DNA from 3 places in the Parabacteroides sp. HGS0025 genome. Region 2 is predicted to be linked to each of the others. Evidence: riboswitches for the same ligand, from Rfam matches in the RefSeq annotation. Region 2 holds a riboswitch; each other region holds the start of a gene.
What was found. Region 2 has a riboswitch for thiamine pyrophosphate ahead of HMPREF1212_RS01405 (TonB-dependent receptor). Riboswitches for the same ligand answer to the same signal wherever they lie in the genome.
Positions count from the first base shown of each region.

Region 1 (6,952 bases), 2.4 Mb from region 2:
TGTATTATGCCCAGTGGCGTATGTGGACGGTATTCCGATGGTGGACGGCGGTGTTTGTGATGCCATACCTATCCAGCGTGCCATTGATGATGGTTTCCATAAAAACGTCGTTATCCTGACCCGTAATAAAGGATACCGCAAAAAAGACAAAGACTTTTATCTTCCCGGCTTTATCTATAAACAATATCCGGCTATACGCGAACAGCTTAAAGTAAGATACAAGCGATATAATGAAGTACTCGATTACATCGATCAGCTGGAAGCGGAAGGGAAAGTATTCGTGATCCGTCCGGAAAATAAGATAGAGGTAGGACGCACGGAAAGTAATACGGAGAAACTGGAAGCCCTGTATGAGGAAGGATATGCGCTGGCAGAGCGTTTAGTAGGGGCAGCCATTACGGCCGCCCGCTAATATATCATTATTCCTTACATTCTTTGTGTAAGTCTTTGCTCAAACGCATAGCACAGAAGTTTGGGCCACACATCGTACAGTATTCACCGTCAGTAACAGCACTTTCTTTATAATACTGCAAAGCACGTTCCGGGTCGAGCGACAGGTTGAACTGGTCTTTCCAACGGAAGTCGAAACGCGCCTTACTCAAGGCATTATCACGAACCTGGGCTCCGGGATGTCCTTTGGCCAGGTCGGCAGCATGAGCAGCAATCTTATAGGCGACAACTCCGTTACGCACGTCTTCTTTGTTAGGCAGTCCCAAATGTTCTTTAGGCGTGACATAACAGATCATGGCTGTTCCATGCCAGGCAATCTGTGCCGCACCGATTGCAGAGGTAATATGGTCATAGCCGGGAGCGATATCCGTAGTGAGCGGGCCTAATGTGTAGAAAGGTGCTCCGTGGCAGGCATATTGTTGTTCTTTCATATTCTCATGGATCTTATTCATGGGAACATGGCCGGGGCCTTCTATAATAACCTGAACGAATTTCTCCCAGGCAATCTTTGTCAAGTCTCCCATTGCATGTAATTCGGCAAATTGTGCCGCATCGTTTGCATCATAGATAGAACCGGGACGAAGACCGTCGCCGATAGATACTGCCACGTCATAGCGGCTCAAGATATCACATATCTCGGCAAAGTGGGTATACAGGAAGTTTTCCTGGTCATGTATCTGCATCCATTTGGCCATAATCGAACCTCCGCGTGAAACGATACCGGATAAACGGGTAGCAGTCAGCTCGATATGTTTTTTCAATAATCCTGCATGGATCGTAAAATAGTCGACTCCCTGTTCGGCTTGTTCGATCAGTGTATCGCGATAGACTTCCCAGTTAAGCGCTTCTACATCCCCATTTACTTTTTCTAAAGCCTGGTAAATAGGAACAGTACCCATTGGAACCGGACAGTTACGGATGATCCACTCACGGGTTTCATGGATGTTATCGCCGGTAGAAAGATCCATCAAAGTATCACCCCCCCATTTGCAACTCCAAACCGCTTTTTCTATCTCTTCACTGATACCTGACGACAAAGCGGAGTTACCGATATTGGTATTGATCTTTACCAGAAACTTTTTCCCGATAATCATCGGTTCGGCTTCCGGATGATTAACGTTAGCCGGAATAATAGCACGGCCGGCTGCAATTTCCTTGCGGACAAAGTCGGGAGTGATATATGATTTCAATCCCAATGCTTCGATCTGCTGGTTCTCACGGATAGCTACATATTCCATTTCCGGGGTGATGATACGGCGTTTGGCATAGTACATCTGGGTGATATTTTTGCCTTCCTTTGCCCGGTAAGGCAGATAATGTTTCGGGAAACGTATTTTATCCAAGCTTTTGTCTTCCAAACGGCTACGGCCATATTCCGACGACAGTTGGCTTAACTGTTCGATATCCTTGCGTTTGCTGCACCATTCTTCGCGGATACGTGGAATACCGGCTGTTATGTCGATATTTATCTTCGGATCGGAAAAAGGGCCACTCGTATCGTAAACAATCACCGGATTGTTTTTCTTAAAGGTCTTTTCACCGTTCTCTTCAACAGTAACCGTATCCAGCAATTTGATCTTGCGCATTCCCACCTTGATCTTATTGATCTCTCCCGGTACATATATTTTCTCCGATGACGGATAGGTTATACGCATCGTGTTCTTCTTGTTTGCCATTGATGTATATTTTAATATTTATTTATTTCGTTAATAAAGCGGCGTGTCTCTTCCACAGGATCATCCGCATTGATAATTGCTCCGGAGACAGCGATACCTGTTATACCGGTTTGCATCAGCGCCCCGACATCTTCCAGGCAAATACCTCCGATTGCAAATATCGGTATATTATAGCCGGCATCCTTACATTGTTGTATTATTTTTTGATATCCTTCCAATCCGAGGACAGGACTTAGTTTCTTTTTTGTCTCCGTGTGGCGGAACGGGCCCAATCCGATATAGGAAGCTCCTTGTTTGATAGCCCGGCTAATGTCTTCAAACGTGTTGGCCGTAGCTCCGATATAAAAATTCTCGTCCGGATAAAGCAATTCGTCTGCTTTCTTCCAGGCTTCGGCTACTGTAATATCTTCTTTTCCCAGATGAACAGCAGTTGCACCGCATCGCAATGCAATTTGTATATTATCGTTGATGCAATAAGTACATTTCGTTTCATGGGCACAGATTAATTGTGATATCTCCCGGGCAGTGAAGATATTCATATTATCTTTCATACGAAGCTGAACCCACGAACACCCTCCGTCTAAAACCATTTTCACTTCCTCATACTCTGTATATTTGGACGTACGGTGAGTAATGAACATCAGGCGTTCACCTTTTTCGCGGGGGATGAAACATCCTTTCTTATCCTGTTCATGTAATTTGAAATCTATCGCCATATATTTAATTGTTTGTATCGTTCAATAATAGAGCCTGTTTCTTTTTCTGAAGGATTATCACCCCATAAGGCTCCGAGCACTGCAACACCTCCGAAGTTGAGTAGTTCTATCAAGGGTATAGTTGTGTTGTCCATACCACCAAGAGCTATCACTTTTTGATTGATAATACCATCAGAAGACGCTTTATGTAAAACCTCCATCGGAAATCCGCTACCGTAACCTTCTTTTGATATACTCTGGAAGACAGGGCTAAGGAAAACATAATCCAGTTCACTGTTTCCCTGTACTTCCTCTAAAGAATGACAAGAGCGACTGATGCTTCCTTTAAATCCTTCCGGTCTCGTATGATTCCTGCTGTTCAGATGGATACCGGCCAGTTGGAATTCTATGGCCAGTTCGAAATGATCGTGCAGGACGATACGGGAATGGTATTCTGACGGTATTGCATCCAATAGCATACGCAATTCATCCATATTGCTTTGTGGCTTGCGTAGATGCAATCTCTCCATTCCTTCCCGGAAGAGCCGGGATATTATCCGGCTTTCGCCTTCAAAGAAATAAGGGGTGGTTATAACGATCAGTTTCATTGCTCCTTCATTTCTAATTTAATCAAAGGCACCGGGGAGAAGAAATGGTTCAAGGGTCCGTGTCCATGACCGGTTTTCACATCCTTTCCGGCAAGAATAGCTTTTGTAATATAGTCCTTAGCTGATTTTACAGCCTGTGGCAAGTTGTTTCCCAGTGCCAGGTAAGCCGCGATAGCAGAAGATAATGTACAACCGGTTCCATGACCGTTCGCTGTTTCAATCGTTTCTGCCGAAAGTCGGAGAGGAGGCCTATCTTCCGTGTATAAGATATCGGTCATTTTATCTCCCTTCAGATGACCGCCTTTCATCAGGATGGCACGGCATCCCATTGCCAGTAATTTATCGGCGGCCTGTCCCATCTCTTTTTCTGAAGTGATCTTCATCTCTGAAAGGAATTCCGCTTCATCTATATTGGGCGTTACCAACGTAGTACGTTTGAAGAGTTCGCGTACAATAATGTCTATGGCATCATCCTGCAACAGCTTATTGCCGCTGGTCGAGATCATGACCGGATCTAATACTATATAGGAAGGGGAATAGGTATCTATCGTGTTTACTACAATCTCTGCTGCTGTCTTATTATGTAACATGCCGATCTTTACGGCATCGATCGTTATATCTTCAAAGACAGCATCCAGTTGTCCTTTCAGTATCTCAGGAGAAATGGCCTGAATACCTCTGACTCCCTGTGTGTTCTGGGCAGTAACCGATGTTATGACGGAAGCGCCATAAACCCCTAATGCAGAAAATGTTTTAATATCTGCTTGTATACCGGCTCCACCGCCACTGTCTGAACCGGCAATTGTAAGTGCTACCGGATAGCGATACATTGTATCTGTTTTCATTATTACACGCAAAAGGAGGGAAAAGCCTTTATCTGTCTTTCCTACGGCGGCATTACCCGCATCAGGTTCACAGGGTATAATCTCAGCCCGTTTACAGTATGGCACCCCCTTTTCGTGTACAAAGGTAACAAGATTGGTAGGAGAAAACAAAAGTGAATTGTTAAATTTAAGAGAGATTTTATAGCCATAACGAAATAAACCCTTATATTTGTCCATGCAATCCGGGTTTAATATTGCTTTTCTTCCGGGTTGTAGTTTCCAATTTGCCATAATAATTAAATAGACAAATCATGCTGAAACAAACAGGTTTGTATGTTATTACGGGTGGACCAGGCACAGGTAAAACATCACTAATTGAAGAACTCGAAAGGTCGGGATTTAAAGCGGTAGAAGAGGTTGCACGCGAAATCATAAAAGAGCAGATGCAACAAGGCGGAGAAGCCCTTCCGTGGAAAGATACGGCATTGTATACTGAATTGATGCTGGAACGTTCCATTGACTCGTATCTGGCTAATGCCGGAAATGATGGTATATTATTCTTCGACAGAGGAATCCCCGATACGTTGGCCTATGCTGCGCTGATCGGGTTGCCGGACAAGGAGAATATAGAACAAGCAGTAGCTAAATACAGATATAGCAAACAAGTATTTATACTGCCCCCTTGGGAAGATATATATTGTACGGATAAAGAACGAAAACAATTGTTTAATGAAGCGATAGATACTTATTATGTAATGAAAGAGGTTTACGAAAAAGCAGGTTATACATTAATAGAAATACCTAAAGTTCCGGTAACGGAAAGAAGAGATTTTGTTATTGATAGTATAAGATTGTTTTAATTATTCTATACAGAAAGTCTTTTTAATGAGATTTGTTGTCAATTGGAATATATTCGGTGCAATTTGGAACATTAAGAAAGAATAATCTGTTATAATTTTGCGGAGTCTTAACGAGAGAGTTAATAAAAAGTGATGGGGAAAAAGATTGTTTTTATTCTGACATTTGTAATAATAGCTTTTGCTTCAAAAGGTCAGAACACTATAATAAATGGAGTTGTAACGGACTCAATTACAGGAGAATCGTTACCGTATGTTTCGGTTATACTTAAAGGTACAACGATAGGGGCAACAACTGATGATGATGGTAAATTCACATTGACTACATCTTCTAATGCCCGTACCTTATCCGTATCCTACCTCGGATACGAAGAAAAAGAGTTTAAAGTAGCCGTCGGGAAGAAGAACTATTTCAAAGTGGCTCTGGCTCCTTCCAGTATACTTCTTAATGAAGTATTCATCAGGCCGACAAAAGAGAAATACAGCAAGAAAGATAATCCGGCTGTTACTTTCGTGAAGAATATGATCGATAAACGCGAAAGTAATAACCCGCGCAATCATGATTACTTCAGCTACAGTCAGTATGAAAAGATGGTATTTGCCATGAACGATTATCACCCGAAGCCTAAAAAGGAGAACGGCAAAGGAGGTAAGTTCGACTTCCTTATCGATTATATCGATACGCTGGATGTCGGTAAGACAATCCTTCCGGTATCTGAGAAGGAAAAGGTAGAAGGTGTATTTTACCGTAAAGACCCGAAAGTGGAGAAAAGAGTCGTGCTGGGAGCAAAGGCAGCCGGTGTGGATGAGATCTTTTCACGCGACGGTATGCAACAGTTCCTGGGAGAAGTATTCCGGGAAGTAGATATCTTCAAGAACGATATACCTCTCTTCCTGCAACGTTTTGTAAGTCCGCTCTCTACGATGGGGCCAAACTTCTACAAATATTATCTGCTCGATACAGTCCAGGTAAACGGGCAACAATGTGTTGACCTGGGATTTGTTCCGTTCGTATCCGAAGGCTTCGGCTTTACCGGACACCTGTTCGTTACACTCGACTCCACTTTCTTTGTGCAGAAAGCTATTTTGAATGTTCCGAAGAACATCAACCTGAACTTTGTCAGCGGAATGACCATCGAACAGACATTCAAGCGAACGGAAGACGGTACGCGTATTATCACCAAAGACGATATAAATGTAGACTTCAAACTAACGGAGAAGTCGAAAGGTATGTATGCCCGAAGGTTGAATATTTATAGCGACCATTCGTTTCTTCCACCTGAAAAAGATGATATATTCAAAGAAAGCGCTCCGGTGATTACTTTGCAGAATGCTTATAAGCAACCGGATGATTTCTGGGATCTCAACCGTCCGGAAGAAGCCGGCACACGAAAACAGAACACAGTCGAGAAGCTGATGGCTAAACTGCGTGCCGTCCCTGTCTTTTATGTGACAGAGAAAGTTATCACTATCCTTACTTCAGGCTATGTCGGTACGAGTACCGATCCGGTAAAGAATAAGTTTGAGTTTGGGCCAGCCAATACCTTTATCAGTGGTAATGCTATTGAAGGTGCCCGTTTCCGTGTGGGTGGAACTACTACTACGGCATTCAGCAAGCGTCTTTTCCTTGAAGGATATGCTGCATACGGAACGACTGACAGAAAACTGAAGTATGATGCATTAGTGGAGTATTCCTTTAATGATAAAAAGGAATATCGGAAGGAGTTTCCGGTTAATTCTCTCCGGTTACAATATACTTACGATATCAATCAGTTGGGACAGCAGTATATGTACACCAACAAGGATAACATCTTCCTTGCCTGGAAACGTCAGAGAGACACC
Region 1 covers NZ_KQ033902.1:2,836,700-2,843,651, reverse strand. The annotation lists gene HMPREF1212_RS11140 (patatin-like phospholipase family protein) at 1-412, shown strand, start outside; gene thiC (phosphomethylpyrimidine synthase ThiC) at 420-2,126, opposite strand; gene HMPREF1212_RS11130 (thiamine phosphate synthase) at 2,138-2,842, opposite strand; gene HMPREF1212_RS11125 (thiamine phosphate synthase) at 2,833-3,429, opposite strand; gene thiD (bifunctional hydroxymethylpyrimidine kinase/phosphomethylpyrimidine kinase) at 3,426-4,274, opposite strand; TPP riboswitch at 4,297-4,393, opposite strand; gene HMPREF1212_RS11115 (AAA family ATPase) at 4,565-5,113, shown strand; gene HMPREF1212_RS11110 (DUF5686 and carboxypeptidase-like regulatory domain-containing protein) at 5,246-6,952, shown strand, end outside.
Region 1: another riboswitch for thiamine pyrophosphate. It lies ahead of thiD (bifunctional hydroxymethylpyrimidine kinase/phosphomethylpyrimidine kinase); the one in region 2 lies ahead of HMPREF1212_RS01405 (TonB-dependent receptor).

Region 2 (6,952 bases):
CGATATTTAAGGTCAATAAGCCATTGTTTGTATTCGAGATCGGATTTAAGAATTGTGTTCATAAGGTTTTGTTATTAGTAAATTTGTTTGATTTCACAAATGTAGAGGTTATTTTCAATATTTCATATTTGTTTTGTATTTATTCCTTTTTTTATCCATGTAATGTAACCGACTATTGCTAAAACTGCGTAGCAAATATACAAAAACATTGTAGGGTAAAGGCCCCGCAGGTAATAAAGATATACCGAGACGAAGTTTACAACAACCCAGAATATCCAGTGCTCGATGATACGGCGGGCCAGCATCCAGGTGGCGACGATGCCGACTGAAGTGGTGAAGGCGTCGCCCATCGGGATGGGAGAGTCGGTGAAGTTGTGCAGCACGTAATAGAGCAGTCCGTAGATGGAAAGGATAGCCAGGGCTATCCCTCCGAATAATGGCCAGGTGATATGGCAATACAGGATCGTTTCGGAGGCAGGTTTTTCCTTATCCGCCGTTTTATCTGTCTGTGCCCATTTCCAGAAACCATAGATGCTGATCGCAACATAATATATGTTCAACCCCATGTCGGCATATATTTTCGAGAAGAAAAAGACAAAGACATATACCAGGGAGGTGAGGAACCCTACCACCCACATGGCTTTATGCTGCCTGATTTCCAACAGCAGGTAAAGTAACCCGGTTATGACTCCGAAATATTCCAGTATTTGTTCCATTGTTTTTAAAATTTGAAGGTGATGCGCGCCATCGCACTGGTGCCTGCCTGGGTGAAATAACCGTCGTCCTTTTTCAAGGTTCCGTTCTCGATATAGGAATATACCCAGGCATTCGTTTCATATTGTTCGTTGAAAAGATTGTTGATTGTTACATCCACACCGATTTCCTTGATGAATTTCGGTTTGAAAACATATCCAACACGCAGGCTGTTCACGAAATAAGGATCGATCGAACGTCCTTTGTCGGAGGAATTGTCGATGTATTGACGGCCGACAAACTGCGAATTAAAGCTGGCGGAGAATCTTTTCAGGTTGAAGTCGAACATGCTGTTGGCAATGATACCGGGTGAAAAAGCGATATCGGTGGTTCCCAGATATTTGCTGTTTTGTCCTCCGGTATCCCAGTTGTCTATATATTGGATGAAGTTTTTTATTTTGTTGCGGCTTAGCGTAACATTCCCGTTCCAGTCGAGCCAGTGGGTGATGCTTACGCCACCTGTCAGTTCGATACCCATGCGGTAACTGTCTTTGATGTTGGTGGTCAAAGCTTCGCCGATTTCGCTGATCTTTCCGGTCAGGATCAGTTGATTGTTGTAATCCATATAATAGAGGTTGGCTCCTACGCGGAAGCGCTGGTTGCCGAAACTGTAGCCGGCTTCGTAGTCATATAAAGTTTCATGGACGGGACGTTCGTCGGGGGCGGCTTCCGTGAAGTTGTCGCGGTTCGGTTCGCGGTTGGCTACCGAGAAAGAGACGAATGCGTTATGTCCTCCCTGCTGGATATTGATGCCGGCTTTCGGGTTGAAAAAATTCCAGTATTTATTGACGTGGATGTTATCACCGGCTTTGTCGTCGCTACCCTTAATGGAATAATGGATGCCACGGTATTGTAAGTCGAGGTATCCGTTCAGCCAGGGGAGTATCCGGTAGTTTGCCTTTACATAGGCATTATAATCCAGTTTGTTACCGGTATTACAGTAGTACTCGAAATCTGGCTCCGGAAGTGCTTCGCTGTTCTTTACCCACATGACACGGCCGAAGTGATCGCCCGTATATTTGTTAACGGCCGAACCGAAGCTCATCTGGAGGCGTTCGGCACGGTAATTGGCACTGTAAACGGCTCCGTAGAAATCGTTGTCCAGCCATTTACGGCGAACGAGATCGGAACGTGTTATTGTATCTCCCTTTCCGTTGATATAAGAGTTGAGTTTGTAGGATTTGAATTTGGCATCGGCCTTATAATCTTCGTAATACCCCTCACCGTGCGTATAGTGAAGGGTCAGGCTCATATTCCATAAATCACCCAGACGCTGGCTGGCCATCAGATGATAATTTTGCTGCCAGTAATTATCTGTTTGGTTATTGTAGAATTTAGTGATGCCGTTCTCGGTGTATTCACCGCATGGATTATAGGTGCGGTCGCTTTCCAACAGATAGGAGGGGACGCCTGTCCATGCCTGGTATGTTTTTTCCACGTTGCCGAAAGTCTGGAAACGGATCAACGTGTTATCTCCGTAATAAGCTGCGGAGCCAAAGTAGGAGTGCATGTTGGCCGTTGCCCGGTCGATATACCCGTCACTTTGGATATTGGAATAGCGGGCGTCGAATACGAAATGTTCATGGAGTAGTCCTGTGCCTGCTTTGACGGAGTTTTTTACGGTTCCGAACGAACCCGCAGAAATAGCGTATTCTGCATAAGGCTTCAGGTCGGGTTTCTGTGTTTGCATGGCGACGGTGGCACCGAAAGAGGCGGCTCCGTTGGTGGATGTTCCCGCTCCGCGCTGTATCTGTATGTTGTCGACGGAAGAAGCGAAATCGGCCATGTTCGCCCAAAAGACGGTATGTGATTCGGAGTCGTTGACCGGAACGCCGTTGACGGTGATATTGATACGGTTGGCATCCGTACCACGGATACGGAAGCCGGAGTATCCGATCCCTGTTCCGGCATCGGATGTCATGATCACGGAAGGTGACTGGGAAATGAGGTAGGGAATACCCTGTCCGTCATTCTTCCGGGTGAGTTCTTTTTTTGATAATTCACTGTAAGCTACTGGCGTACCTTTGGCTACCCTGGTGGCTGTGACCACCACTTCGTTTAAAGATACATCACGGGAAATTTTGAGAGAATCGACAGGCTCGGGACGGTTTCCCGCTGCTGCGAATGAGGCCAGAGATCCGGCACAAATAATCAATACACTTTTCATCCTTTTGTCCTTAAAGTTTAAAACCTGATAAGTGAATAGGTGAGGTGTGTTGTGTGAAGAAGTATACCATGTTTTACAATTCCCTTCGCCGGCATTATCCGTATCAGGTAATATGGGTATCATCTCAGCCTGCGGTACGTTCCATATCTAGAACGCTGCAAGCACCCCCTTGTATTCGGAATACAAAGGAACGGAAAAAACCGGAAGATACCAAATGACCGGCCGGGATGATGATTTTCTTCATTTTCTTATAAAAAGATAGATTTTATTTGAAAACTCGCTGATTATTTGTATATTTGCGGGCGATTAAGCGAAGATGAGGAGGGGGCGGGTAGTCCCCTTCTTTTGTTCTTAACAGTATGTTTATGATTGAAAAGGGAGTAATAACTCAGTTGGTTGAAGAGAAATTGGCTTCTTCCGACAACTATTTAGTTGACGTGGTAATTAAACCGGGAAACCTTATTATTATTGAGATAGATAATGATGAGGGTGTTTGCATCGACGATTGTGCAGCATTGAGCCGGTATGTGGAAGAACATCTGGACCGTGAGGTGGAAGATTTCGAACTGGAAGTCGGATCGGCAGGCGTTACTTCTCCGTTCAAAGTGCTTCGTCAATATGTGAAGAATATAGGAAACGAAGTGGAAATGTTGCTGAAAAGCGGCGTGAAGCTGACCGGAGTATTGAAATCGGCTGATGATAACGGGGTGGTAGTTACCGTTGAAAAACAGGTAAAACCCGAAGGATCAAAACGAAAAGTTACCGTTCAGGAAGATCAATCCTATACATTCGATGAAATAAAATATACAAAATACCTAATAAGATTCAAGTAAAGAAAGATTATGGCCAAGAAAGTGGAAACAATCAGTATGATTGACACCCTTGCGGAGTTCAAGGAGTTGAAAAATATAGATAAGGATACGATGATCAGCGTATTGGAAGATTCCTTCCGTAACGTAATCGCTAAAATGTTTGGTACGGATGAGAATTATGACGTAATTATCAACCCTGAAAAAGGTGACTTCGAGATCTGGAGAAACCGCATTGTCGTGGCTGATGACGAACTGGAAGATCCGAATCTGCAACTAACGTTGACCGAGGCCCGTAAGATCGATGCCGACTGTGAAGTGGGTGAAGAAGTGACTGACGAAGTCTTTTTCGCCGGTTTCGGACGTCGTGCCATCCTGAACCTGCGTCAGACGCTGGCTTCAAAAATTCTTGAATTGCAGAAGGATAGTTTATATGCTAAATATAAAGACAAAATAGGAAATATTGTAGCAGCTGATGTGTATCAGGTGTGGAAGAAAGAGATCCTGTTGCTGGATGACGAGGGTAATGAGTTGCTGCTCCCGAAAACAGAACAGATCCCTTCCGATTTCTACCGTAAAGGGGAAACCGTTCGTGCGATTGTACAAAAGGTGGATAACTACAATAATAATCCGAAGATCATTCTGTCGCGCACAGATAAAATGTTCCTGCAGCGCTTATTTGAACTTGAGGTTCCTGAAATTAACGACGGCCTGATCACGATCAAGGCTATCGCACGTATCCCGGGAGAAAGGGCAAAAGTGGCTGTTGAGTCGTACGACGACCGTATCGACCCGGTAGGTGCCTGCGTAGGAATGAAAGGTTCTCGTATCCACGGAATTGTCCGTGAGTTGAGAAACGAGAATATCGATGTAATTAACTATACATCCAATGTATCGCTGTTTATCCAGCGTGCATTAAGCCCGGCGAAAATTTCCTCCATACGAGTGAACGAAGAAGAACATAAGGCAGAGGTTTATCTTCGTCCTGAAGAAGTTTCATTGGCGATCGGTAAAGGCGGTTTGAATATTAAACTGGCCTGTATGTTGACTGAATACACGATAGATGTATTCCGTGATGTGGAAGGAGCTGATGAGGAAGACATTTATCTGGATGAATTTACAGATGAAATAGACAGCTGGGTAATCGAAGCATTCAAAAATATCGGTTGCTACACGGCGAAGAGCGTTCTGGCTATGAACCGTGAGGAATTGATTGAACGTGCCGACCTTGAAGAGACAACAGTCGACGAGGTACTCGCTATCTTATCTGCCGAATTTGAAGATGAAAGTCAGGAATAAAAAGTATTACGACAAAGTTAGATATGCCCATAAAATTAATACAAGTACAAAGAAAATTAAACGTAGGGATCAACACGGTTGTTGAGTTTCTACACAAGAAAGGTCAGCCTGTTGAGGAGAATGCGAACCCCAACACGAGGATCAGTGATGAACAGTATGCTTTGCTCGTAAAAGAGTTTGGAAAGGATCTGCCTGATGGTGGCTTTGAACGTCCCCGTGTGGTAGAACGTCCTCACAGAGAAAGAGATAAAGAAAGAGAAGCTACTTCTGTGAAAGAAGAGAAGACCTCGGAAATTAAAACAGTGATCCCGGAAGAGTTCAAGCCCAAAATCGTAACGAAGGGCCACATCGACCTGGATGGACAGCATAAAAAACATCAGGAAGCTCCTGAAGTGAAAGAAGAACCGGTTGCAGCTCCGCAACCTACCGTCATACAGCAACCTAAAGTTGTACAGCAGCCGCCTGTTGTAGAACCGCAGCCTGTTGTAGAAAAAGCTTCTGCTCCTTCTCCTGCTCCTGAAGAAAAACCTGTGGAAGCCCCTGCCAAACAGGAAAAGCAGGAACCGGTTCATGTGGAAAAACCTGTGGAGAAAAAAGAAGTAAAAGAGATAGTTGTGGAAAAAGAAAGAATCGAAGAGAAAAAACCGGAGATTATCAAGAAGCCGGAAACGACGACAAACTCTTCTGAAGAAGTGAGTAATACGACTGCTGAAAATCAGTCTTCGGCTGAATCGGAAGAGGATAGCCTGTTCCGGTTGAATACTCCGAAGTTCGAGTCGAATATCAAGGTGACCGGTAAGATTGACCTGAACGCCTTGAACCAGTCTACTCGTCCTAAGAAGAAAACAAAGGAAGAGAGACGGAAGGAACGTGACGACAAGCGCGACAAGTTCAGTAACAACAACAGACCCGGACAACCGGGATTCCATAAAGGTCCGAAAGATCCGAATGCCAAACCGGGTGCACCGGTGAAGCCCGGAGCTCCTGTTAAGCCGGGTGCACCTGTTAAACCGGGTGAAGCCAGCGCGGATGCTAAAAAGAAACGTAACCGTATCAAGAAGGATCGTGTCGATGTAAACAATACGCCGGGTACGAACTATAGCCGTCCGGCTAATCAGGGCGACCGCAAGCCACGTCTGAAAAAGCCTGTAAAAGCTGAAGTAAGCGAGGAAGATGTACAGAAGCAGATCAAAGAAACCCTGGCTCGTTTGACGAACAAGGGTAACAAGAATAACAAGGGTGCCAAGTACCGTCGTGATAAACGTGATGCCGCCGTTAAGCGCGAACACGAAATGATGGAACAGGAGGAAATGGAAAGCAAGATCTTGAAGCTGACCGAGTTTGTTACGGCAAACGACCTCGCCAACATGATGGACGTTCCTGTAACGAAGGTCATCGCTACTTGTATGAGTATCGGTATCATGGTTTCCATCAACCAGCGCCTGGATGCTGAAACAATTAATATCGTAGCCGACGAGTTCGGTTTCAAAACAGAATATGTCAGTGCGGAAGTGGTGGAAGCCATCAATGCCGACGAAGAAGACGATAACGAAGAAGACTGGGTAGCACGTCCGCCTATCGTAACAGTGATGGGACACGTCGACCACGGTAAAACTTCTTTGCTGGATAATATCCGTAAAGCAAACGTTATTGCCGGTGAAGCCGGAGGTATCACACAGCACATCGGTGCTTACAATGTGAAACTGTCCAGCGGACGCCGTATCACCTTCCTGGATACTCCAGGTCACGAAGCGTTTACCGCCATGCGTGCCCGTGGTGCGAAGGTGACCGATATTGCTATCATCATTGTAGCAGCCGACGATGCCGTGATGCCGCAGACCATCGAAGCGATCAACCATGCTTCTGCTGCCGGTGTTCCTATCGTGTTTGCTATCAATAAAGTGGATAAGCCTCACGCTAATCC
Region 2 covers NZ_KQ033902.1:415,803-422,754, forward strand. The annotation lists gene HMPREF1212_RS01395 (PDDEXK nuclease domain-containing protein) at 1-62, opposite strand, end outside; gene pnuC (nicotinamide riboside transporter PnuC) at 123-716, opposite strand; gene HMPREF1212_RS01405 (TonB-dependent receptor) at 722-2,920, opposite strand; TPP riboswitch at 2,983-3,099, opposite strand; gene rimP (ribosome assembly cofactor RimP) at 3,286-3,753, shown strand; gene nusA (transcription termination factor NusA) at 3,763-5,028, shown strand; gene infB (translation initiation factor IF-2) at 5,052-6,952, shown strand, end outside.

Region 3 (6,952 bases), 2.9 Mb from region 2:
TAAAATACCTGATGGCGTAAACCTGGCGAATACGCTGATGGATATACTTTATATAGGAAAAGAAGCCGTGTATCGCAGATTACGCGGTGAAGTTCCTTTCACACTCAACGAAGCTTCTATCATTTCAAAGAAGATGGGAGTTTCACTGGACCAGATCGTGGGTATAAGTTATACTAACAACGCGATGTTCGACCTGAATCTTTTACATTATTCAGATCCTATCAAAACGTATTATACTATTCTTGACCACTATCTTGAAGTCTTTGAAGCGTTGCACGACGATCCGACTTCAGAACTGAGCACGGCATCGAATATGATTCCGCAGACTTTTTACCTGCAATATGAGAACTTGTCGAAGTTCCGCTTATTCAAATGGATGTACCAGAATGAGAAGGTGAACTGTGTAAAGTATTTTTCGGAGTAAACTCTCTCGGACGAGCTAAAGCAGGTACAAAAAGATTTTGTCAAAGCCACGCAGTACATACAGACAACGAATTATATCTGGGATTGTATGATGTTTCACTATCTGGTAAACGACATTAAATATTTTGCCAGCATCCACCTTATTACGGATGAAGAAGTGACCAACCTGCAGGCAGATCTTCTTCAGTTACTGGACGACCTGGAAGCAATAGCCTCCAAAGGAAAGTTCGATACAGGGAAAGATGTACATATCTATATCTCCAACATCAACTTCGAAGCGACTTACAGCTATGTGGAAACATCCAGTCTGCAACTGAGCCTGATCCGGATATTTTCGATCAACTCGATCACATCGAGAGATAAAGACATGTGTAAAAGCATGAAGGAATGGGTTCAGTCGCTCAGGAAGTTCTCGACTATGATCTCCGAAAGCGGTGAGATGCAAAGAATACAGTTTTTCAAGAAACAACGGGAGATTGTAGAGAACATGTAACAGGACATAGGTAAGTTTTTATGTTACTATATCAGAAAAGGACGGAAATCCCAAAAACAGGATGACCGTCCTTTTGTATTATAATACCTTGTTATTCCGTATTATTTATCCAGCTTTTCGCAGATCAGCTCGGCTGCTTTCTTTCCGCTCATCAGCATACCGCCAAAGATCGGCCCCATACGGAAACTACCGCTTACGCCGTTGGCTGCCATACCGGAAACGAATAATCCCGGATAGATTTCCTTTGTATTCTCTACTGTGGTCTGTTCGCCCAGCTCTACGTTCAGTGAACGTTCGCCGATCACACCGCCTGTCGGGGTATTCAAACGGATATCGTTCTTACGGGCAACTGTGCGTGCCACTTCGCAATCGTGTCCTGTACCTTCCAATACAGCTTTCGCCATAATAGTCAGCGGGTCTACATGCATACCCTCACGGATAACAGGGGCCCAGTTTACAACAACACCTGCAACGGCATCATTGTGGAATACCACATCTTCTACCGAATAGCAGTTGAAGATCGTTGCACCGGCCTTTGTTGCCTGATAGATCAGAGCCGAAGTAGTATGAACCGAGTCCATAATATAAGTGCCGTTACCTGCATCGTGATAAGTAACGCCCAACTCCTTCACGATCGGCATCGCTTCTTCCTGTACGACAATATCATTGAACATCATGGCTCCGCCCCACATACCTCCGCCAGGAGCCAGTTTACGGTCGAAAAGAGCAACTTTCTTACCGGCTTTTGCCAGGTAATAAGCAGCTACGATACCAGAAGGGCCACCGCCTACAATAGCCACATCAATTGATAAATTGCTCTTCAGTTTCGCAAAATAAGAGTCAATAATTCCTGTTGAAACGATTTGTTCCATTACAATAATAAATTAGTGTTTAAACATCGGAGAGCACATAGAGGTTAAGCTCTCCTTTATTTAGCAATTCTACCGATTCTCCCTTCACGGCATTACCCGGGCAGGTTCTATGGGTATAATCTCAGCCTGTATATTAAGGCACCCCTATGATAAGTCAGCGGCAAAGATAGTAAATTATCCGAAATGCGGCGGCCGTTTCTCCATTTTCCGTTCAACAAAACTTTTCATGAACTCGACGGTTTCGTCTACACCCAATACAGATACGTCGATAGAGAAGTTGTAGGACGAGGCTACTCCCCATTCCTTATTAGTATAATAATTATAGTAGGCGGCACGTGATTTGTCGGTTTTCGCCATAAGTTCCTTTGCCTGCTCCACGGTTACGGGTTGGTACTCGAGGATACGCTGGATACGGTTCTCCATATTATTATGGATAAAGAAGCTCAGGCAATCCGGATCATCACGCAGGATATAATCGGCACAACGTCCCACCAGTATGCATGATTGCTCGGCAGCCAGTTTACGGATGGCATCACTCTGGAACTTGAATAATCCGTCGTTGGAAAGAATATCATTATAAGGCGTGAACATCCCCATATACGAATATCCCATCGTAAAGGCATAAGACAACCCACTGGAAGCACGCTCGTCCGCCTTTTCGAAAAATTCCTCACTCAAACCACTTTCCTTAGCAGCTACAGCCATCAGTTCCTTATCATAATAAGCGATTCCCAACGCCTTAGCCAGCTTCTGCCCTACCTCACGACCACCACTGCCAAACTGACGGCCAATGGTCAATATGATTTTGTTATCCATAAACTTATTCAGTATTTTCTTTTAAGGATTCTTCCTTTTGATCTGCAATAATATGATCTATTACAATCAGTAACTCCGGTATATTTACTTTTACTATACGGAAGATAATGTCTGCATCTACATTAAAATATTGATGAGCAATTATATCCTGTAATCCCATTACACTTCTCCAGTCAATAGAAGGATATCGGGGGAAAAGTTCTTTATTCGTATATTTGTCTATATTCTTTATCGCTTCACCTACAGTTACCAATTGCATACAAATACTATCGAGACGCATCATTCCATCAGCAGAATGTGTAAAGTCTTCCACAGTCTTTACGACAAGAGCCCTCTCCATGACTACAGCCAGCGAGTCTCTTATTTGCTCCAATAATAATGCAATCTCTTCTTTACACATAGATTCCGTCTCTATCTATATTCCGTTTCAGTAAAGCATTCATATTATCACGCAAACGGACTATATCTATTTTACACTTCAGCAAATCTTCCAGTTCGTATTTGATATTCAGAAGGATGAAACCATCCGGTTCTTTCATCTCCACACAAACATCCAAATCGCTATCTTCCTTTTGCTCATTACGAGACACAGAACCGAATATCCCAAGCCGGATAATGCCATACCGCTCTGCCATTTGTTGCTTATACAAACGGAGCAGTTCCAAATATTCTGTCTTTGTTTTCATAATGAACTATTTCGTAACAAGACAAAGATAGGATTTCTTATTTTTATTTACAAGCAGATAATCCACTTAATTATGCTCCTTGAACTTCCTGAACTGATTAACCAGTACAAGAGCCGTGACCACCGTGGCGATCGTATCGGCTACCGGCATACTGATCCAGACACCCAAGGTTCCGAAGAAACGGGGAAGGATGATCAGACAAGGGATCAGGAACAACATTTGCCGGGTAAGGGACAGGAAGATCGCTTTCTTCGACATACCGATCGAAAGGAAAAAGTTGGTCGCCACCATCTGGAAGCCAACGATCGGGAAGACGGCAAACACGATGTGCAGGCCAAACACAGCCGCTTTCACCAGCTCGTCATCCGTCGTAAACATATGAACGATCAGGGTCGGGAACAACTGGCACAACAGGAAACCGGCCGTAGCCACCCCGATAGCCCACTTCATAGTCAGCTTCGTTACTTCCGTCACACGGGGATATAAACGGGCACCGAAATTATATCCGGCAATCGGCTGCATTCCCTGGTTGAAGCCCATTATGATCATGACGAACAGGAAGATAATACGGTTCACGATACCGTAAGCACCAATCGCCATATCGCCGCCATGCTCCTTCAACCCGCGGTTGATCAGGATCACGATCAGGCAGGAACAAAGGTTCATCAGAAAAGGAGACATCCCGATATAAAGAATACCTTTTACGATCTCTTTCCTCAACTTATAAATCCCTTTCTTGAAATGAAGCAACTGCGTCGGACGGGAGAAATGGATAAACTGTCCCGTCAGCGAAATAACCTGCGAGATGACCGTTGCCCAGGCCGAGCCTTTGATCCCCCAATCAAAGCCGAAGATAAAGATAGGGTTCAGCACACAGTTGATCACGACCGAAGCCAACGTTGCATACATCGCCAGTTTCGGGAAACCGGACGAACGTAGCACGGCATTCAATCCCAGATACATGTGGGTAATAACGTTACCATACAGGATAATCTCCATATAGTCACGGGCATAAGCTATCGTATGCTCGCTTGCCCCGAAGAAGTAAAGGATCGGATCAAGCATAAATAAAAATGCAAAGGTAAAGGCCAGCCCCAGCAGCACATTCAGTACGAGCACATTGCCCAGCACCTTATTCGCCCCGTCATAATCCTTCTGACCGAGCTTGACAGACACAAGCGTGGAAGCCCCCACCCCTACCAGCGAGCCGAAAGCCGCCGCCAGGTTCATCAGCGGGAAGGTCAGGGCCAGACCGGAGATAGCCAGCGGGCCAACCCCATGTCCGATGAAAATACTGTCTGCCATGTTATAGAGCGAAGAAGCCGTCATGGCTATAATTGCCGGAATTGCGTACTGCGTAAGCAGCTTTCCAATACGTTCGGTACCGAGTACCAGAGGAGAGTTTTGTTTTGCCATAAAAACCAATTGATGTGCAAAGGTACGGATATTTACGATTAATTTTTACCTTTGTTTTACTATAATAGTTTAAAAGATGGCAGAGAATTTAATCGTAAGTGATGGAAATAAGGAGCAACAATACCAGACGTTGCTCCCGCAGATAGAGTCGTTGCTGGCCGGTGAGACGGATGTGATAGCCAATATGGCAAACATAGCAGCCGCGTTGAAGCAGACCTTCAACTTCTTCTGGGTAGGTTTTTACAGGGTAAAAGAGGATGTGCTGGTACTTGCTCCCTTCCAAGGGCCATTGGCCTGTACACGTATCCGCCGGGGGAAAGGCGTTTGCGGTACGGCATGGGAAGAGGCACGTACACAGGTGGTACCGGATGTGGATCAGTTCCCCGGACATATAGCCTGCAGTTCCGACTCGAAATCGGAGATCGTAGTACCGGTTATTCACAACGACAAAGTTGTTGCTGTACTCGATATTGACAGCGATACCCTGAATAGTTTCGACCAGACGGATGCCCTGTATCTGGAAAATATATGCAAAATGCTTTCGGCTACCTATACGACTAATACCGAAGAGGCAGGGAACTAACTCGTTCCTTACTACCTTTTAGCACAAAAGTCCCTATGCATTAAAATTACCCTGTACACCCTGGCCGATTATCCTCTACAGGCTGGAGAACCAGGGTGTACAGGATAACCAACTACGGTGTACAGGGTAGAATTAATAAGTAGGGGCCTTTGATATAAAAGGCCCCTACTTATTTACTAATATATACCTACTTAACAACGACTTCCTTCCCTTCCGTATTCGCACGGGTCAGGTTATCATACATTGCTTCGCAATAAACAGGCGGCAGATAGAAACGACCCGGATAGACGGCGCAGAGGTTGATCTTTACCGTTACCTGACGGCCGGAAGGCAGATAGTCGATATAACTATACACTTTGTCGTCGCGGATATCCTGATAGTCTACCCCGATAGTTTTGTTATCCGTTGCCCCTTCATTAAGGAAGCGGGTATTAAGTATCTCCCAACCGGCAGGGAATATTTCCGTCAGTACCACATTGTTGATGCCGCGGGCGGTAGGGTTCTTCACGGTAACGACTGCGATGAAGTTCGTTCCTTGCGGCAAGTCAGCCACATCCACCGCACGGCCGTCCTGATCGGTATAGCTAACTGCCAGTGAGATGCCGTTTGCATAGGCTTCTTCCTTGCCCTGTGCCGGAATACCTTCGGTAATAACGCGGGCGAACAAGGTAGACTTACCGGTATTTTTCAGTTCCACGGAAGCAGAAGTTCCGGCCTTATCCAGCAGGACTTCCGTCCAGATATTCTTGGTAGTACTTACTTTGTCACTCTTTCCTGCACAGGCATACGAGAAGTCCATCGTACCGGACACCTTATATTTACCCATATATTCAGAGAGCGAAACCAATGCGAAAGCAGTCGACTGCGTACTCAGCCAGTCATCCGACGAGAGGACTTTCGAGATATCGCGGGTCAGAACAGCTGCTTCTTTACCGTCACCCAGCAACGTCAACGTCATCAGGCGGATCGCCTGGTCGCGCAGGTCGCTACCGAACGTCAGGTCGTAATCGGAGTAATCGGTTTTCACTTCGGTTGTTTTACCGATCAGGTCTTTTGCCACATCGGTACGGCCCACCAGCGCATAAGCGGAAGCCAGCAGCCAACGGCTCATCGGGGCAAGCGACTTATTCTCTTTCAGGCGGTTCATCGCACCTACCTCCGGTGCCTGTCCTAAAGCCAGCACGTACAAACGATAAGCCTGTGTCATTTCTTCCGAACGGGAATAATAGGTAGTCACCGGTTTCCAGTCGCGGGCAACACGGCGCAGGTTGTTCAATACATTGCGCTTCATTCCGTCGGGAACGAGATACCCTTTCGTTTCGGCCGACAACAGGAAGTGCGTTGCATAAACCGTACCCCATCCGTTACTGCTCGTACCACCGGGCCAGTAAGAAAAGGCTCCGTCTACGGTCTGGTAAGAACGCAAGCGGCGGATTACCTCTTTCACGGCATTTTCAGTCGTGTTCTGCTGTTGTTTTGTCAGCGCGGCAAACTCGCCGACATACAGTTGCGGGAAGCCTTTGGATGTGATCTGCTCCACGCATCCGTGCGGATATCCGATCAGGTACGACAGACGGGAAGAAAGATTCAACGGGGGAACATCCGACATTTCCAACGTCAGCGAGTTAGTTCCTTCCGTTCCGGGTAGTTTGACCGTTTCTTT
Region 3 covers NZ_KQ033902.1:3,352,317-3,359,268, forward strand. The annotation lists partial or broken gene HMPREF1212_RS13255 (hypothetical protein) at 1-916, shown strand, start outside; gene HMPREF1212_RS13260 (sulfide-dependent adenosine diphosphate thiazole synthase) at 1,018-1,788, opposite strand; TPP riboswitch at 1,849-1,944, opposite strand; gene HMPREF1212_RS13265 (cytidylate kinase-like family protein) at 1,963-2,604, opposite strand; gene HMPREF1212_RS13270 (HepT-like ribonuclease domain-containing protein) at 2,609-3,004, opposite strand; gene HMPREF1212_RS13275 (nucleotidyltransferase family protein) at 2,997-3,290, opposite strand; gene HMPREF1212_RS13280 (MATE family efflux transporter) at 3,357-4,706, opposite strand; gene HMPREF1212_RS13285 (GAF domain-containing protein) at 4,783-5,289, shown strand; gene HMPREF1212_RS13290 (alpha-2-macroglobulin family protein) at 5,477-6,952, opposite strand, start outside.
Region 3: another riboswitch for thiamine pyrophosphate. It lies ahead of HMPREF1212_RS13260 (sulfide-dependent adenosine diphosphate thiazole synthase); the one in region 2 lies ahead of HMPREF1212_RS01405 (TonB-dependent receptor).